Regions from separate parts of the Neptunomonas sp. XY-337 genome, predicted to be linked through region 1. Evidence: predicted binding sites of a transcription regulator. Region 1 holds the regulator's gene; the other holds the start of a gene.
What was found. Region 1 encodes LexA, which represses DNA repair genes until DNA is damaged. Its sites were predicted from a motif close to TACTGTNTANNTANACAGTA; they were not measured.

Region 1 (9,945 bases):
AAAATAGACAGCGCAGATCTGGTGAAGAAATAAGTATTGATAAAAATATCGCCGATTATTTAGAAGAAATTACAAGTGAACTTAAAGTAGATGCTCAATCACAATATATAGCTAAACGAATTACTCACCATCAAGGGAGCAGCGTTGATACAGGTACCATTAGTAGAGAAGCTATTGAAGTGTTTGAAGGGATATGGGCAAATATCAATACAAGAATGGGAATAGTGCCTGGGAAAAATACATTAAGAGTGCTCAGAAATGCAGTACAGGAAGATTACAAGGTAAACTTAACCGATGTTCAAATCATTGATGAGTTTCAAAGAGATGAAATACCACAAGACTTGCTCTATTTAATAGACCAATTGGAGTCCTTCCGTGCAAGCTAGCCATAACAAGGCGCTGCAACCGACTGGCCAAAAGCTATCACCGTTTTTTCATCAGAAAAAACACCGCCATCCTTTGTCCACCCCTAATCGCAGCGTTATGCGGGAGAAGGATTTGAGATCGCATGAAGTACAAGATTATTGATAAGTCCCAGTCAGAAGAAATCGCCAAATTGGCAGTTTGTCTAACGAACGAAATAATTGAGCGAACTGGCATTAAGCATTTCGATGTTGATGTTCCTCTAGCGATAGACCTATGTGAAAAGTATGTGTCGAATGGCATTTATCATGTAATGGCCGCATTTGATGAGGATAAAATCGTTGGGTTTGGTGCTATCTGTGAAAGTCACTCGCTCTATGCCGAGGGAAAATTTGGAATAATTCAAGAATTCTACGTGGCTCCAGAATATCGATCAAAAGAGATTGGGAAATTTCTTATCCAAGCGATTGTAGAATTCGCGAAAGAGCAAGGATGGAAGCGCCTAGAGTTATGTACACCACCAGTACCAGAGTTCGATCGTACAGTCGGCTTTTACAAGTCTAATGGCTTTGAAATTACTGGCGGTTACAAAATGAAGTATGAAGTCGCATAACAAGCGGCAGCAGACGGACTCGGCAAAACTGTCACCTTTTGTGCTGTTCGTACCAAAGCCGCCATTGTACCTCTCCGCTGTGCCTGGCGTTAGGCCGCCGAGTTACCCAAACTCAGTAGACACCTCATATAGTCAGATCGGAGACGTATCAATGATCAGAAAAATGGTAGCTGGCGATGCTGTCGCTGTTAGCAACGTCTGTATGGCTGCTTTTATGAAATCGGTTGCGCCTGAGTTATCCCAAGAGGGAGTTGTTACCTTTAAATCGATAGCAGAGCCAGAGGCTTTTAACCGGCGTGCGGCGCAAGGTCATGTGATCTTGGTTGCTGAAAGGAATCAATCTGTTGTTGGGGTGGTTGAGCTTAAAGCGGGGCAGCATATCGCGATGTTTTTTGTCGAGCCGTGCGCACAGCGCCTCGGTATTGGCCGCGCTTTGTTAGATGCAGTGCTTGGGTTTGCAAAAAAGGATGAAGTCACGGTAAAAGCATCACTCTCATCCGTGACCGCTTATGAGAGGTTTGGCTTTAAGAGAGTGGGCACTGTGGCGGTTGAGTCGGGGCTGCGTTATCAAGCGTTAAGCCTTAACCTGCGTGAGGTAAAAGCGGATTAATTCAGTTTGGCTTTAACGCACCTCTGGGGACGTTAGCCTAAATAGCTGTCTAATGAGTCCTCGAGCGCGCCGCCACGGTAAATTTTCTTGGGTTCAAGTTCAAGGATACGGGGCTGGATCTCATCGATCAGTGGCTGTTTCTGTTTCGGTGGCACCATCGCGCGCACCAAAACGGCTTTAGCGTGCTTATAGTGGGATAGGGCAGTCAGTTTATCATTCTGTGTTAGCAGTTGATTCGCTTGGCTAACGTGCGCGTTAGCAACCACGCGAATATTCAACCAATAGAGCTCTTTGGCGTAGCTGGAGCCGAGCGCATAGGGCAGCTCGTTTTTTTCTACCATATCTTTAAGTAGATTCTCTGTGTAGTTCACATAGATCTGGAAGCGCTTGAGGTCTCGATCACTCGTGAAGCCCCGTTGCCCTTGTGTCATGCGGTCGGCGGTTTCTTTCTGGGCGTTCACTTGGGTCATGAGGTCTGAGTCAGGCGCGAGTGTGCTGATCTCTTCGATATAGCGTAACGCATGGCGATTCAGCCTATCCAGCAGTTCCGGCATACAGCCTGCTGCTTTGAGCATACTGATCGCTTCTAAGCAGTGTAGCGTCTGTTTGCCAAGCCATTGCAGGCGGTTAGAAACGTTGCGCGCGTTGGTTTCTCGGCGGGTAATAAAGTAGCTCACCGATACAGCAATTGAGCCAATAAGGGCTATTATAAGCAGATAGATTAGATTTTCTTCAGACATATACGATATAACCTATCACAAGTGGTTGAATAAAAAGTATTTTTTATTCAATCTGTCCCAGCGCTTGAAAAGTAACTTAATGGTCATAGATTATAATAGTAAATCAGTTTTTTGACAGACTTGCTTGACCGAAGGGCGCTAAGCCCCTATATATGCTCGCTGTTTTTGTATCGCCGTTTAGCCCGAGGACATCGACCCGATGGGAAAATCACTCGTAATTGTGGAATCACCCGCAAAAGCCAAGACTATAAATAAGTACCTTGGTAACCAGTATGTAGTTAAGTCCAGTGTGGGCCACATCCGTGATCTGCCGACCAGCGGCAGTGCACAAAAGAGCGACCCTAAAGCTCGTGCTAAACAAGCGGCGTTAACGCGTAAGATGTCACCCGACGAGAAAGCTGTCTATAAAGCCAAAAAGGCGAAAGAGCAGCTGATTGCACGGATGGGCGTTAACCCAGAAAAAGATTGGGAAGCGCACTATCAAGTGTTGCCGGGCAAAGAGAAGGTTGTTGATGAGCTAAAACGGCTCGCAAAAGATGCCGACACTATCTATCTCGCGACCGATTTGGACCGCGAAGGGGAAGCGATCGCGTGGCACCTGCGCGAGGCGATTGGTGGTGATGATGAGCGCTACCGTCGTGTGGTCTTTAACGAGATCACCAAAAAGGCTATCACGGCAGCGTTTGATGATCCAGGCGAGCTGGATATGCACCATGTTAACGCTCAACAAGCCCGTCGCTTTTTGGATCGGGTGGTGGGTTACATGCTCTCGCCTTTACTGTGGGAAAAGATTGCTCGCGGCCTATCGGCTGGGCGAGTACAGTCGGTTGCTGTAAAGCTGGTTGTTGAGCGCGAGAAAGAGATTCGTGCCTTTATCCCAGAAGAGTACTGGGAAGTACACGCCGGTGCTGAAACGCAAGAGAAAGATGCGCTGCGCCTGCAGGTTGCCAAAAACGCGGGTAAGGCGTTTCGTCCAACCTCTGAACAAGAGACACAGCAGCATCTAGAGCAGTTGCGCCAGTCAACACTGGAAGTGGTCAGCCGTGACGACCGCGCAACCAGCAGCAAACCATCTGCGCCGTTCATCACATCAACGCTACAGCAAGCTGCAAGCACGCGTTTGGGCTTTGGCGTTAAAAAGACCATGATGATGGCCCAGCGCCTCTACGAGGCGGGTTATATCACCTACATGCGTACCGATTCCACCAACCTTAGTGCAGAAGCGGTTGCGGCCTGCCGTGAGTATATTGGCGATAACTTCGGTAGTAAGTACCTGCCAGAGACAGCGAACAGTTATAGCAGTAAAGAGGGCGCTCAAGAGGCCCACGAGGCGATTCGCCCATCAGATGTTTCTATTGAGCCGGTCAGCCTAAAAGGCATGGAGCGCGACGCAGAGCGCCTATACGACCTGATTCGTCGTCAGTTCTTGGCGTGCCAAATGACGCCAGCTCAGTACACCAGTACCCGAATTACCGTGAAGGCTGGCGATTACGAGCTAACCACAAAGGGCCGTATTCTGCGCTTTGACGGTTACACCAAAGTGATGCCGAGCAAAGGCAAAGGTGATGAAGATATCATCCTTCCGGATGTGAAATCCGGCGAAATTCTCACGTTATCTGATCTTGAGCCGAAGCAGCATTTCACTAAGCCAACCGCTCGCTACACAGAAGCAAGCTTAGTTAAAGAGCTTGAGAAAAGAGGTATTGGCCGCCCATCGACATATGCGTCTATTATCTCGACGATTCAGGATCGCGGTTATGTTGAAGTCCAAAACCGCCGTTTCTACGCCTGTAAAATGGGCGATATCGTGACAGAGCGTTTGAACGAAAACTTCAACGATCTGATGGACTACAGCTTTACAGCCCGTATGGAAGATGCCCTTGATGATATCGCCCACGGCGAGGCTGAATGGCGCGAGCTACTGAACCGCTTCTACGCAGGCTTTACCCGCAAGCTGGAAGAGGCGCAGAGCAGTGAAGATGGAATGCGCCCTAACACGCCAACGGATACAGATATCGACTGCCCAGAGTGTGGCCGCCATATGATGATCCGTACCGGCAGTACCGGGGTGTTCTTAGGCTGTTCAGGCTATAACTTGCCGCCTAAAGAGCGTTGCAAGGCGACTATTAATCTCACGCCGGGCGATGAGGTGGTTAGCGTAGATGGTGATGATGAAGAGGAATCTCGCATCCTGATCAACAAACGCCGCTGCCACATCTGCGACAGTGCGATGGATAGTTATCTCATCGATGAAACACGCAAACTCCATGTGTGTGGCAATAACCCCGACTGCTCGGGCTATGAGATCGAAAAAGGGCAATTCCGCATCAAAGGCTATGATGGTCCGTCTATCGAGTGTGATAAATGCGGCAACGAGATGCAGCTCAAGAATGGCCGTTTTGGTAAGTTCTTCGGCTGTACTAATGAAGCGTGTAAGAACACGCGTAAACTGCTGAAAAATGGTGAGCCTGCGCCACCAAAAATGGACCCAGTGCCGATGCCAGAGCTGGCTTGTGAAAAGGTAGAAGATACCTACATCCTGCGTGATGGTGCATCAGGTCTGTTCTTGGCAGCGAGCCAGTTCCCGCGTAACCGCGAGACGCGTGCGCCTAAAATTGCTGAGCTACTACCGCACCAGAGCGAGATTGATCCAAAGTACGCGTTCTTGTTTAGCGCGCCAACGCACGATACCGAGGGTAATCCAACGATCGTACGTTATAGCCGCAAGACAAAGGAGCAGTATGTGATGACTGAGGTCAATGGCAAAGCAACCGGCTGGCGTGCATTCTATCAAGAGGGTGCTTGGGTGGTTGAGCAACCGAAACCTAAGGCTAAAGCGAAGAAAAAGTGATGGCGCTGTAACGCAAAGGAAGAGACGATGAGCGATCTATATTTAGCAAGAACCAACCAAAAATTACATTTTGTGCGGTTGCACCTAGAAGCACTGGAGCGCGCTCATCAATCGACCGGCTGGAGCCAGCATGCAGAGGTTGAGTCATACAACGAATCGGTGTTGTTTCACTTGGCGTCCGCCTATGGTGCGTTCTTGCGCGAGATTGCAGAGAAGTATCGTTTTAGTCCGGCAGCTGTAAACACGATTGCCGACCTAGAAGCGCAGTTTGAAGCGTCTGGCCAAGAATCGCCAGAGCGTGCCGAGCTGCACAATCTAGAGGCGAATGAAAGCAGTTGGCTGCATAAGATGCTCGCTGCGTATGATGCGTGTTGGCTCGCATCTGATGAGCGTAAGGCCGCCTCCGATACGGTGAGCGTATCTGAGATTCATGTCATGCAAATAAACCCAGACCACGCAGAGGATTCGGACATACTAGCCGAGTACCGACGCTGGTTTGGTGAGTTCCAAGGTTTAGTTGAGCGGCTACGCGCCGGAATGCAAGAGTGGTAATGGATAGTAGTGATGTAGACCAGCCGGAAACGGTGTTGGAGATTGTAAAGCTCGAATCAGGTGATTATGTCATGCGTAAAGCGGGTGAAAAAACACCGCTGATGACGTTGAATATATCCGAGAAGGTGAAAACCAACTTAAGTGGAAAGTCTGAAGAGCTTGCGCGGCTGATGTTGGTTGCAGGTGCGCAGATTATGTCTGATTTATCTGAAGAGGTTGAGAAAGCATCCGAGCCTCCCATGCCATCGGTCATCCATTGACCCGCTGACTTTTAGTGTGTACGGCGCGTACGCACTAAAATTCCATGGCTTCTGCCCGCAGTGGCCGACGCTTCTAACGCGCTAATCTCGTTTTCTGTAATAGCGCCTTGCCAACTGATAACTGCATGGTAGGTGCCAGCCCGAAGGGCTTTGGCCGCCAAATCGAGTGCGCTGTTTTTTGTTGATGGGTGAAGCAAGATCACCTTGTTTAGGTCTATACCTGCCTCAATCAGCATCTCTTTCGGCAGGTCTTTTGGTGGATCAATCCAAGCAAACCAACGATCATCAGCGCTGAGTTGTGCCAGCAATGGCATTAAAAATGGTACATCGTCTAGGTTGGTTGTTGCGGTGATGATTTCCGTAATTTTTCCGTAGCGGGTGTCGTTTTTTGCTTTGATGGGTTTACGGCGGATCTGAGTATTCGCCACGCGCGCAGGTTTTTTAACCCGCGCCTCGCTCATGATAAACGGCAGCTGCTCCATCATGGCTCACTTCCTTGGCGTATAACACCAACGCCTAGCCCTTCAATCGATAGCTCCGATTCGCGTAGGTCGACTTCAATCGGTTCAAACTCAGGGTTTTCTGCAATCAAATAGACCATGTGGTTTTCGCGATGGAAGCGCTTCACTGTTACTTCGTCGCCAATACGCGCGACAACGATTTGGCCTTCTCTTGCTTCGGTGCATTGATGAACAGCAAGGAGGTCTCCATCCATAATGCCGACATCTTTCATGCTCGTGCCCTTGACCCGCAGCAAATAGTGCGCCGGTGGATGAAAGAAGTCGGATGAGATGGTGCAATGCTCTTCTATATGCTCTTGCGCCAGCACCGGAGAGCCCGCAGCTACGCGGCCAACAATCGGCAATCCTTGGTCTGGTTGTTCAAGATCGGGAATGCGGATACCACGCGAGGTGCCGGGGATGATTTCAATGGCGTTTTTGCGGGCGAGCGCTTTTAAATGTTCTTCTGCTGCATTGGCAGATTTGAAGCCGAGTGTCTTGGCAATATCGGCGCGTGTTGGCGGGTATCCGGTGGCTTCGATGTGTTCGCGGATACATGCTAAAACTTCTGACTGTCTTTTTGTGAGCTTCATAATCGTGCCTGTTTTTATATACAGTATCTGTGATTATATACAGCAAGTGAGTCAAGTAAAGTCATTTCTCTGTTTATATATCCAGTAAATTGGTATGATCGCCGCACGATTAAATAGGGCAGTTTTCTCTTGTTAAGCGACGATCTAAAACAAACCATCCAGCAAAGCTATCGCACCTTCTTGCAGCAACATGATTTGAAGCCCCGTTATGGGCAAAAGATGATGATTGCGGCGGTGGCGCGTACGTTGGGTGGTATCAGCTTTGGCGACAAGAAAGAGCGCACCAGCGAAAACCATCTGTGCGTGATCGAGGCCGGTACTGGCACCGGCAAGACGATGGCCTATTTGCTGAGTGCCATCCCCATTGCGAAAGCACGCAGTAAATCGCTTGTGATCTCAACGGCCACCGTGGCCTTGCAGGAGCAGTTGATCAATAAAGACCTCCCAGAGGCTGCAAAGCTAGTTGATGGTTATGTGTCATACGTACTGGCTAAGGGGCGAGGGCGTTACTTCTGTATTTCACAGGCGGAGAAACTGCTGATCTCTCAAGATGAGTTAGGTCAGATGGCGCTGTATGAGGACGAGGTTGATCAGAAGCTGGATGCCGGTGTCATCGCGTTATATCGCCAGCTACTAGACCGCTTTGCCGCAGGTGAATGGGATGGCGATCGTGACAGCTTAGAACAAGAGCTAGACGAGCCCCTATGGTATCCGCTGACTAGCGATCACACCCGTTGTACCAACCGCCGTTGCAGCAACTTTTCGGTGTGCCCGTTCTACAAGTCGCGCGACACCATGGATAAAGCCGATATCGTGGTTGCCAACCACGACTTGGTTTTGGCTGATCTCTCCTTGGGCGGCGGTGCTATTCTGCCTGAGCCAGAAAACAGCATCTATATCTTCGATGAGGCACACCACCTTGCCTCGAAGGCCATTGGCCACTTTTCCTACAGTATGCGGATTAAGGCGACGCAAAAGTGGCTGAAAGGATCGGAAAAGCAGCTCAATCAACTGTTAGACGAAACAGATCATCACCCCGTTATCACTAACTATCTAGAAAAGATGGCCCAGCCGGGTGTTGATATGATGAGCTTTTTGGATGGCTTCAACACTACGCTCCATCTGATGTTGATTGATGGCCAAGAAAGTGTGCCTGAGCGTTTCCGTTTCCCGCAGGGGCTTATTCCTGAAAAGCTCAGCGAAACAGCTAAACAAATGGCGTTTGCCACCGAAAAGTGGATGCTCAAGGCCGAGCAGATCTTGGATGTACTGAAAGAAGCGCTAGATGGTGGTGTTCCCGAAATCAGCAAGGATGTGGCTGAGCGCTGGTATCCGCGTGTCGGCCAGATATGGCTGCGATCACAAGCGATCTATGCACTTAATAAAAGCTACGCAACACCTGACCCAGAAGGTAGCGCACCGACGGCGCGTTGGATCTCGCTGCGCGAATCGCTTGATGGTCGCGACTTTGATTGCCAAAGCAGCCCCGTGTCAGCTGCGGCGACGCTGCAGGAAAACCTCTGGAAGCACGCGTTTGGCGCGGTGCTCACATCAGCAACGATGACAGCGTTAGGGCGCTTTGACCGGATTATCGATGAGCTGGGTCTTCCCGCGGATGTTACTTGCGAGAGGCTCCCAAGCCCCTTCGATTATCAGCAGCGGGCAACCCTAATGATACCGCCAATGAGCAGTGATCCGGGTAAGCCTGATGAGCATCAAGAAGAAGTTAGCAGGTTTTTGAATAAAACCCTGCCCGAAGCACGGGCAACACTGGTATTATTCAGCTCGTGGCGGCAGATGTACGCTGTGCTAGAGGCGTTGCCCGAACGATTAAAAGGGTTTGTGTTAGCGCAAGGGGATCTCACCAAAAATGAGATTATTCGCCAACATAAACTACGTGTGGATGATGATGCGCCGAGTATTATATTTGGTTTGGCGTCGTTCGCTGAGGGTGTGGACCTCCCGGGGGACTACCTTACAGAGGTCATCATCACTAAATTGCCGTTTAGCGTGCCGGATGATCCGGTTGATGCCACCATGTCTGAGTGGATAGAGCAGAGCGGTGGAAACGCATTTATGGAATGGACCGTTCCTGAAACATCGGTGCGTTTAACTCAAGCAGTCGGACGACTGCTAAGAACAGAGCAAGATAGCGGCCGGGTCGTGTTGTTAGATCGCCGTGTTGTAACGCGCCGTTATGGCCGTCAATTATTGGATTCATTACCCCCGTTTCGTCGGGAAATAGGTTAAAAGAGAGTTAGTACGTTGGAAGACAAAAAAGATAAGACATCTCAGGAAGCAGTCAGCGCAGAAACCAGCAAGAAGGCTAAGGGAGAGCGTAAAGATCGTCGTCGTTCCGGAAATCGCTCCCGTAAGCCTAGGAAAGAGTCCAGCTGGAAACCTTCAGACTTTGTGGTAGCGAAGGTCGAAGGTAAAAAGCGTTTTCACGACTTTAATCTACCCGATAAACTGATGCGTGCGATCCACGATCTCGGTTTCGAATACTGCACACCGATCCAAGCCGAAACGATTGAGCCTGCGTTAGCTGGCCTCGATATCATCGGCAAAGCGCAAACCGGTACCGGTAAAACGGCTGCGTTTTTGGTGGGCATCATCACCGACCTGCTCGATTACAAACTTGAAGATGATCAGCGTTTGCGTGAGCCTCGTGCACTGATTATCGCGCCAACGCGTGAATTAGCGCTGCAAATCGCTTCAGATGCTGAAGGACTGTGTAAGTATACGAAACTGAAAGTGGTATCGCTGGTTGGCGGTATGGATTATGACAAACAGCGCGCGCAGCTAAAATCGGGCGTTGTTGATATCTTGGTTGCAACGCCGGGCCGTTTGATCGATTTCGTGC
Region 2 (9,945 bases), on a different contig from region 1:
CATGTCCCTCGAAAATCAAGAGTTAAGAAAGGCTGGCCTCAAGGTTACGCTGCCGCGCGTTAAGATTTATCAGATTCTGGAGCAGGCAAGTGAGGGAGATCACTTTAGCGCAGAGGATATCTACAAACTCCTTATGGAGATGGGTGAAGATGTCGGCTTGGCAACGGTTTACCGTGTCCTTACTCAATTTGAAGGCGCTGGCTTAGTATCGCGTCATCACTTTGAAGGCGGCCACTCGGTATTTGAGCTAGCCCGCGATGAACACCACGACCACATGGTCTGCGTTAAGTCTGGCGTTGTGAAAGAGTTTAACGATCCGCGCTTGAACGAACTGCTTAATGAGATCGCAGAGACGATGGGCTTTGAGATTACTGATCGCACGATCTACCTATACGGCGAATACAAAGGGACTGATAAGTAATTCGCGCTTTGGTACGCCCGGTGTTAAGCCGTGTGCGTACCGGCTCTAGCCTAACCCTAGCATTTCTCTTGCATGCTCTCTGGAGCGCTGTGTCACATCAATCCCGCCTAACATACGGGCGATCTCTTCAATTCGATCCTTCTGCTGTAGCGCATTTATCTGAGTTTGAGTATTAGAGCGGCTGGCTTTCTTGCTAACGAAAAGATGCTGATGCCCTTGTGAGGCCACCTGTGGTTGGTGCGTTACGCACATCACTTGTGAGCGTTCGCCAAGTTGGCGTAATTTCTGGCCTACCACTTCTGCAATGGCTCCCCCGATACCCACATCCACCTCGTCAAAAATGAGTGTTGGCGTGGTTGCTGTTTGAGCGGTAATAACTTGTATTGCAAGGCTGATACGGGACAGTTCGCCACCTGATGCGATCTTGCCTAGAGCGCGTGCGGGTTGACCTCGGTTGGTGGCGATTAAAAACTCAATCTCCTCTAAACCATAAGGCGTTGGTTTAGCGGCTTCATTCAGTGTGGCGATGAATGACGCTGCAGGCATACCCAGTTCGCTGAGTTCTGTATCGATCAGAGCATTGAGCTTTTTGGCAGCTTTTTGGCGCGCCTTGCTGAGCTTATCGGCATGTTGCTTGTAGCGTTCAAAAAGCGCTTTCACCTCGGCTTCTAGTGATGCAATTGCCTCATCTGAGCTATTAAGTGATGCTAGCTCCTCGGCTAACTGAGTATGCAGCCTAGGGAGTTCTTTGGCGGATACGCGGTGTTTACGTGCCATCTCGTAGATGCTTGATAGGCGCTCTTCAACTTCGGTGAGCCGAGCTGGGTTGATATCGACACGGTCTAGGTAGTGGCGTAGCTCCTGATTGGCTTCTTCGATCTGAATTTGGGCGCTACTGAGCAGGTCAATAACTTGCTCTGTCGCTGCGCCTTTAGGAAGCTCGATGAGCTGGTGAATCGCTTGATGCAATAACTGATAGCAGTTGTCTTGCTCACCATCGGCTGTAAGCGATAGTGCATGATGGCCATTTTGTAAAATCTGCCCCGCTTGGCTCAGTTCTTGGTGTTCCACCTCGAGTGTGCTCAGCTCGTCATCGCCAAGTGCAAGTTGGTTGAGTTCCTCAACTTGATAACTCAGCAGTTGTAAGCGCGCTTGTGCTTCATCATCAAGTGTTTGCAGGCGTTCAAGGTGCTGCTTTTGCTCATGCCATTGGGTATATAGTTGGCGCACTTTAGAGGCCAAAGACTGTTGTTGCGCGAACTGGTCGAGCAGCTCGCGATGGTGCTCTTTCTTCATCAGGCGCTGATGTTCGTGCTGTCCATGAATCGCGATCAGGTGCTCTCCTAGCTCTTTAAGACTGCTAAGTGGGCTAGGTTGACCGTTGATGTAACCGCGAGAGCGGCCCTCTTTGGTGATCACGCGGCGGACAATGCAGTCCCCATCCAGATCTAGCTCTTGCTCTGTTAACCACTGATGGGCGCTTGGTAACGCTGAGATATCAAAGCTGGCAATGATCTCAGCGCGTTCGGCGCCTTGCCTTACGCTGCCACTATCGGCGCGATCGCCCAAAGTCAGCCCTAGCGCATCGAGCATAATCGATTTGCCAGCACCGGTTTCACCACTAATGGCGGTCATACCTTGGCTAAGTTCAAGGTCTAGCGATTCAACGATGGCGTAATTGCGGATGGTCAGCTGAGTTAACATATGCAAGCCCGTATCTGTGTTTTTATACAGTGTTTTATGTATAGGTTATTTCTGTACGCGATGCAATCAATTCGTGGTCGAATAATTTGAAAAAATCGCCTTCGCAGGGGTTGAATAGCCATCCCTATATCCCCATTTACCAAGCAGTTATTTTTTATTTTTGGCAGCGCTAATGGGAGATATCTCGATGTCATCTGAACACACTCAAAACGAACAGGTTGAATCACCTGAGGCAGAAGCAAAACAGGTTGAGGCCGCACCCCAGGAAGAGATCTTAGATGAGTCTGTTGAGACACAGGACGAAGCCGGGCTCGAAGCAGAACTTGCCGCAGCACAGGACGAGGTTGCACAGCTAAAAGATCAAGCGTTGCGTGCCGCAGCAGAGCTGCAAAATGTACGTCGCCGCGCAGAGCAAGACGTCGAGAAAGCGCATAAGTTTGGTCTGGAAAAGTTTGCTAATGAGATGCTGCCAATCGTGGATAACCTCGAGCGTGCCATTGAGTCGTGCGGCGATGAAGAGGCAACAAAGGCGATCCGAGAAGGCGTTGAGATGACGTTGTCGATGTTCTTAAGCGGCCTTGCGAAGTTCGACATTGAGCAGCTTGATCCGCAAGGTGAAGCTTTTGATCCAGCGCTGCACCAAGCGATGTCGATGGTGGAGGCGCCTGATGCAGAGCCGAATACGGTCGTAGCGGTTATGCAAAAGGGTTATAGCTTGAGCGGCCGCTTAATGCGCCCTGCAATGGTTATGGTCGCTAAAGGTTAAAAAAACCTTATTAAAAGCCTTGAAATTGCAAAACATGCAGCCATTAACAAGGCAAGTAGTTAAAAAACAGATTTTTAGCCCGTCCGAGCGGGTAACAAATATCGGAGTAGACAGGCATGGGTAAAATTATTGGTATCGACCTTGGCACAACGAACTCTTGTGTCGCGGTATTGGAAGGCGAAAAAGCACGCGTTATTGAGAACGCAGAAGGCGATCGCACAACTCCATCTGTAATCGGTTATGCAGATGATGGTGAGGTATTGGTGGGTCAACCGGCAAAACGTCAGGCGGTGACAAACCCAGACAATACGCTGTTTGCGATCAAGCGTCTGATCGGTCGTCGTTTTAAAGACGATGTCGTGCAAAAAGACATCACAATGGTGCCGTACAAAATTATCGAAGCAGACAATGGCGATGCTTGGGTAGAAGTTAAAGGCCAGAAGATGGCTGCACCGCAGGTATCTGCTGAAATTCTTAAGAAGATGAAGAAGACAGCGGAAGATTACTTGGGTGAGTCTGTATCAGAAGCGGTTATTACCGTACCTGCTTACTTTAACGATGCGCAGCGTCAAGCAACTAAAGATGCCGGTAAAATCGCGGGTCTAGATGTTAAGCGTATCATCAACGAGCCAACAGCTGCGGCATTGGCTTACGGTATGGATAAGTCGTCTGGCGACAAAACAATCGCTGTGTATGACCTAGGTGGTGGTACATTCGATATCTCCATCATCGAAATTGCAGAAGTTGACGGTGAACACCAGTTCGAGGTTTTGGCGACTAACGGTGATACTTTCTTAGGCGGTGAAGACTTCGACCTGCGCTTGATTGAATACTTGGCCGCTGAGTTTAAGAAAGAGTCTGGTATCGATCTGCACAATGATCCACTGGCGCTACAGCGTTTGAAAGAAGCTGCAGAGAAAGCAAAAGTTGAGCTGTCTTCTGCTCAGTCAACTGACGTTAACTTGCCTTACATCACTGCCGATGCGACAGGTCCTAAGCACCTTAACGTTAAAGTGACACGTGCGAAGCTGGAGTCTTTGGTTGAAGATTTGGTAACTAACTCTATCAACCCTTGCCGTACTGCGTTGCAAGATGCGGGCTTGAGCACATCGGAAGTTGATGAAGTGATTCTTGTGGGCGGCCAAACACGTATGCCGCTGGTACAGCAAGTGGTTGCTGACTTCTTCGGTAAGGAAGCACGCCGTGACGTGAACCCTGATGAAGCGGTGGCGATGGGTGCAGCGATTCAAGGCGCGGTACTGTCTGGCGATGTGAAAGATGTCCTGCTATTGGACGTAACACCGCTAACGCTAGGTATCGAAACGATGGGCGGTGTGGCAACACCGGTTATTGAGAAGAACACTACCATTCCAACGAAGAAATCGCAGATCTTCTCTACGGCTGATGACAACCAAAACGCTGTAACGATCCATGTTGTTCAAGGTGAGCGTAAGCAAGCATCACAGAACAAATCTCTGGGCCGCTTCGACTTGGCTGATATTCCGCCAGCACCACGTGGTGTGCCGCAGATCGAAGTAACATTCGACTTGGATGCCAACGGTATCTTGAACGTATCAGCGAAAGACAAAGCGACAGGTAAAGAGCAGTCTATCGTGATTAAAGCATCCTCTGGTTTGAGCGATGACGAGATCGAGCAAATGGTACGTGATGCTGAAGCTAACGCTGATGCAGATAAGAAGTTCGAAGAGCTAACCAGTGCGCGTAACCAAGGCGACGCGATGGTTCATTCAGCGAAGAAAACGCTGAAAGAAGCAGGCGATAAAGCTACAGAGGAAGAGAAAACGAGCATTGAAGCGGCGATCTCTGCACTTGAAGAAGCACTGAAAGGCGACGATAAAGACGCTATCGAAGCGAAAACTGAAGCCTTGACTGAAGCGATTTCTGGCTTGGCTCAGAAGATGTACGCCGAAGCTGCTCAAGCGGAAGGTGCTGCACCTGAAGGAGCTGATGCTCAGCAGCAAGGTCCAGCAGACGACGCAGTTGATGCTGAGTTTGAAGAAGTGAAGGATGACAAGAAGTAAGCTTCGCGCTTGCCCTTATCATTACTGAAATGTGGCAACGCGGGCGCTAGCCCGCGTTGTCGTGTCCGGCTCCCGGCGGGAGCTAGCCGCGGAACGAAAGAAGAACCGGATATATGTCTAAGAGAGATTATTACGAAGTACTAGGTGTTGATCGCGGCGCTAGTGATCGCGACATTAAAAAAGCATTTCGTCGTATGGCGATGAAATACCACCCTGACCGTAATCCAGACGACCAAGAAGCCGAAGATAAGTTTAAAGAGGTGAATGAGGCCTACGAAATCTTATCGGATGCCCAGAAAAAAGCGGCGTATGACCAGTACGGTCACGCTGGCGTTGACCCCAATTCGGGGATGGGTGGCGGTGGCTTCGGCGGTGCTGAGGGCTTCTCTGATATCTTCGGCGATGTTTTCGGGGATATCTTTGGCGGCGGAGGCGGTGGCCGACGTCGCAGCTCGGTGCAGCGTGGTGCAGATCTGCGTTACACCATGGACCTCACTCTGGAAGAGGCGGTGCGTGGTGTCGAGAAGAAGATCACCGTACCAACGCTAGTGGGTTGTGAAGTCTGTGATGGCAGCGGTGCGAAACCGGGTACGAGTGTTAAAACGTGTGGCACATGTGGCGGTGTTGGTCAGGTACGCATGCAGCAAGGCTTCTTTGCCGTACAGCAAACGTGTCCGACGTGTCGTGGTGAAGGTACCGTTATCAGCGATCCTTGCGATGCTTGTCATGGCCAAGGGCGTGTCGAGAAGACCAAGACACTATCCGTTAAGATCCCAGCAGGTGTGGATACAGGAGACCGTGTTCGTCTGTCTGGCGAAGGTGAAGCGGGAACGCATGGTGGCCCTGCGGGTGATCTGTATGTGCAGGTTAACGTACGAGAACACGCAATTTTTGAGCGCGATGGTCGCCATCTATATTGTGAAGTACCAATTAGCTTTATCGATGCGGCGTTAGGTGGTGAGCTTGAAGTGCCAACCTTAGATGGCCGTGTTAAGTTAAAAGTACCCGCTGAAACACAAACCGGTAAACTGTTCCGCTTGCGTGGTAAAGGTGTTGCACCGGTGCGGGGTGGCGGTGCTGGGGACTTGATGGTTCGTGTCGTGATCGAGACGCCAGTCAACCTCACCAGCCGACAAAAAGAGCTGCTGCGAGAGTTCCAGCAAACCACCGACGAAGGTCAGAAGAAACACAGTCCTAAAAAGGATTCTTTCTTCGACTCGGTGAAAAAGTTCTTTGAAGACTAGTTTAACGGGCCGCGATGCGGCCCGGTTTTGTTTACCGTGGAGCGTCCATGTTGAGAGAAAGATGTATCGCGTCGGATGAGTTGTGGGCTAGCCTGCAAGAGGAAGCTAAAGCTGAAGTGGCTAAGGAGCCATTCTTAGCGAGTTTTTATCATTCGAGCATTATCAATCATGCTGAGATCAAGGCGGCGCTATCTTACATTCTCGCTAATAAACTAGCGGACGATGTTATGCAGCCGGTGTTGCTACGTGAGCTAATTGAGCAAGCGATGGATGCGGACCCGCGCATTATTGATGCGGCCTGTTGCGATATTCTCGCAGTCAAAACTCGTGACCCTGCGATTAGTCTCGCCTCAACCGTGTTGCTTTACCTGAAAGGCTTCCATGCACTGCAAGCTCATCGCGTTGCGCATTGGATGTGGCAAGAGGGTCGACGTTCTATGGCGCTCTATATTCAAAGTCGCGTGAGTTGCGTTTTGCAGGTGGATATCCATCCAGCCGCACAGATTGGCCAAGGCGTAATGCTTGATCATGCGACAGGTGTTGTGATCGGCGAAACCTGTGTGATCGAGAATGACGTTTCCATTTTGCAGAACGTCACGCTGGGCGGTACCGGTAAAGAGAGTGGTGATCGTCATCCTAAGATTCGCGAAGGTGTTTTGATCGCCGCCGGTGCGAAGATCTTTGGCAACATTGAAGTCGGTAAAGGTGCCAAGGTTGGCGGCGGTAGTGTCGTATTAGATAATGTACCACCACATACCACCGTGGTTGGTGTGCCTGCTAAAGTGGTCGGTGCTGCGGGTTGCGAAACCCCCGCGTTCGATATGGATCACAAGCTGGGCTAAATGATTTTGCAGGAGAGACAAATAATGAGAGTTGCGGTAATGGGCGCTGCTGGGCGCATGGGTAAAACACTAGTTGAAGCGGTAACCCAAGCGGATGGTGTCGAGCTAACAGCAGCGACGGTCTTGCCTGATTCTAGCTTGATTGGTGCTGATGTGGGCGAGCTTGCCGGCGTAGGCAAGTTGAATGTCGCGTTGGCTGGCTCTTTGCAAGATATCGTTGACGATTTTGACGTGCTGATTGATTTTACGCAGCCAGAGACAACGATGGAAAACCTGACGTTCTGTGCTGAGCATGGTAAAAAAATGGTGATCGGCACAACAGGTCTAACTGATGATCAGAAAGCGCACCTAGCTGCGTGTGCTGAAAAAACAGCGGTGATGTTTGCGTCCAATATGAGTGTGGGTGTGAACTTATGTTTCAAGGTGCTCGATATGGTGGCTCGCACACTTGGTGATGACTATGACGTTGAGATCATTGAGACACACCACCGCCACAAAGTTGACTCACCATCAGGCACAGCGCTTAGTATGGGTGAGGCGGTAGCGGGTGCCTTAGGTCGCGATCTTAAGAAGTGTGCCGTCTACGGGCGTGAAGGCCAAGTGGGTGCACGGACGCGTGAAGAGATCGGTTTTGAGACGATTCGTGCCGGTGATGTGGTTGGTGATCATACGGTGCTGTTCGCCAATGAGGGTGAGCGGATTGAAATTACCCACAAAGCGAGCAGCCGAATGACGTTTGCTAAAGGTGCAGTGCGCGCATCCAAGTGGCTCGAAAGCCACGATAAAGGCTTGTTCGATATGCAGGATGTGTTGGGCCTGCGTTAATTGGTACTTGTGCCGAACGCTTGATAAAAAGCCGCTTTGAAGCGGCTTTTTTGTTTTCGCGACATGAGTCAGGTGAGGCTGACTTTTCTATTTGCTTTGCCGAGTATTTCAGCTAGTCTGCGTTATACTTTTGTATATAACGAAACGCTATTCAGGAGCAGTAGGGCTATGTCAGAGGAAAAATTCCCCACATTAACTGAAATGGGTATTGAAGAACCTAGCGATATCGAACGTTACACTTCGCGCATTGAAGGCGATGTTGATGTCCTAAAAATCTACTTCCATCGCCACCAAGGTGAGTGGATGGCGAAGAGCAAAAAGTTCAAGTTCAAGCGCATGCACAAGAATATGCGTGTGAACGAAGGGCGTGTGCCGTACATCGCGACTACAGAGTCATCGCCTTATTTCTTGCGTGCAGTTGCAGAGCTGGATAGCTTGGTTGCCGCTGAGCGTACGAGCCAAGATCATAAGCAGCGGCTGCTTGATGACATTGAGCATCTCGAGAAGGTTGTTTCACGTAAGATTGAGGATATGCGTCGCCAGATCGAAGAGATGTAACGCTCTATTTAGTGATATTTTTGATCGGCTCACGATGTTTTGCCGCCTTTCATAAGGAGAGCTAAGTGTATAAATTAGCGTTTTTTGTCCCTGAATCTCATCGTGAGCTTGTCAAAGAGGCCCTTTTTGCTGCCGGCGCTGGTCGAATAGGTGACTATGAGGCGTGTTGCTGGCAAACCTTAGGCGAGGGTCAATTCCGTCCTAATGAACAGAGTCAACCGTTTATAGGCCAGCATGGTCAGCTCGAGACCTTACCTGAGTGGAAGGTCGAAATGGTTTGCAGCGATGAGCTCATCAAATCTGTCATCGCTGAGCTACGTCATACTCACCCCTATGAAGAACCCGCCTTTGACGTATGGAGACTTTCTGACTTCTAAATCAGTATATAGAATATTGTTTTTCTATTGGTCTTACTAAAGAACTGATATAGTAGGCGCCTTCAAAAGTGTTGTCGCTTTATGCAAACAGGTTTTGGTTTGTAAAGGCAGATTTGGCCCTGATTGCAGAGGGCTTTGTTGGTGGGAGTCGTTTGTAACCCGTTATGTCACTCAACATTGATACGCAATCTATCCCGCGTTACCTAACAGCAGGTATGCTAGGTGCAGTATTATTACTGCTCGCGACAACAATCGTTTTCTTTTTCTCTCGACTCTATGATGACACATCACGTTTGGAAGAGTTGCATGTCGATGTGGTGGAAGCACAGAAGAAGCGTCTAACACACGAGTTAAACTCCTTGCATGATTATATCCGCTTTACGTCAACACAAGCGGAGATGGAGTTGGAGCAACAATCGAAAGAGGTTGTTGATCTTGCCTACCACCTTGCCCATTCCTTATACCAACAAAATCAGCAGCGTCTAACGGAGGCGCAGCTCAAAACTCAGATAATTGAAGCGTTGCGTGGGCCGCGTTTTTTTAGTGGGCGCGGTTACTATTTTATTGATGATATGGCCGGGCAGTGCATATTGTTGCCGACTGCACCCGACTTAGAGGGGTCGTCGCTACTCGATAATCGTGACGATACTGGGCATTACATCATGCGTGGTCTGATTGACGTAGTAGAGCAAAGTGAAACCCACTCGGGGTATAGCCGCTATCGTTGGTATGCGCCGGACTATCCCGATCAGATGCGTAATAAAATTGCTTACGTGCGCTTATTTGAGCCGTATGGCTGGATTATTGGCGCTGGAGACTACCTATATCAATTCGAGAATGATCTCAAAGAGGTTGCTCTCACACGGATACGTTCTCTGAGATTCGGCGATAATGGATATTTTTCGGTACTCGACCGAGAGGGAAATGTTCTCTATGCACCTAAATCGAGTGCGCAGTTCCCCGTTCATGTGGACAACATCCCATCCAAAATGGAGCGTGATGTTGTGCATAAAGTGTTGGCGGTGGCTGAACAAGGCGGCGGCTTTGTGCAATACGATTGGTTCACGCCCAATACTGATGAGCCGCGGATAGCACGCAAGCTCTCGCTGGTGCAGAACGTTGATGAGTGGGGTTGGGTGCTGGTCGCTGGGGTGTATCCCGAAGAG

Region 2: the regulator LexA is predicted to act here: its motif matches at 2,138-2,157, upstream of recN (DNA repair protein RecN).

The regions. Positions count from the first base shown of each region.
Region 1 is NZ_SPLL01000006.1:286,697-296,641, forward strand. It holds gene E4L36_RS14730 (ATP-binding protein) at 1-386, shown strand, start outside; gene E4L36_RS14735 (GNAT family N-acetyltransferase) at 509-976, shown strand; gene E4L36_RS14740 (GNAT family N-acetyltransferase) at 1,128-1,586, shown strand; gene E4L36_RS14745 (DNA topoisomerase I) at 1,619-2,326, opposite strand; gene topA (type I DNA topoisomerase) at 2,526-5,177, shown strand; gene E4L36_RS14755 (DUF6586 family protein) at 5,205-5,729, shown strand; gene E4L36_RS14760 (ABC transporter ATP-binding protein) at 5,729-5,989, shown strand; gene E4L36_RS14765 (SulA-like leucine-rich domain-containing protein) at 6,001-6,474, opposite strand; gene lexA (transcriptional repressor LexA) at 6,471-7,085, opposite strand; gene dinG (ATP-dependent DNA helicase DinG) at 7,212-9,332, shown strand; partial or broken gene rhlB (ATP-dependent RNA helicase RhlB) at 9,348-9,945, shown strand, end outside.
Region 2 is NZ_SPLL01000003.1:541,639-551,583, reverse strand. It holds gene fur (ferric iron uptake transcriptional regulator) at 2-421, shown strand; gene recN (DNA repair protein RecN) at 467-2,125, opposite strand; gene grpE (nucleotide exchange factor GrpE) at 2,313-2,891, shown strand; gene dnaK (molecular chaperone DnaK) at 3,008-4,933, shown strand; gene dnaJ (molecular chaperone DnaJ) at 5,047-6,177, shown strand; gene cysE (serine O-acetyltransferase) at 6,225-7,019, shown strand; gene dapB (4-hydroxy-tetrahydrodipicolinate reductase) at 7,044-7,844, shown strand; gene E4L36_RS09690 (DUF3461 family protein) at 8,013-8,402, shown strand; gene E4L36_RS09685 (YqfO family protein) at 8,468-8,779, shown strand; gene E4L36_RS09680 (cache domain-containing protein) at 8,944-9,945, shown strand, end outside.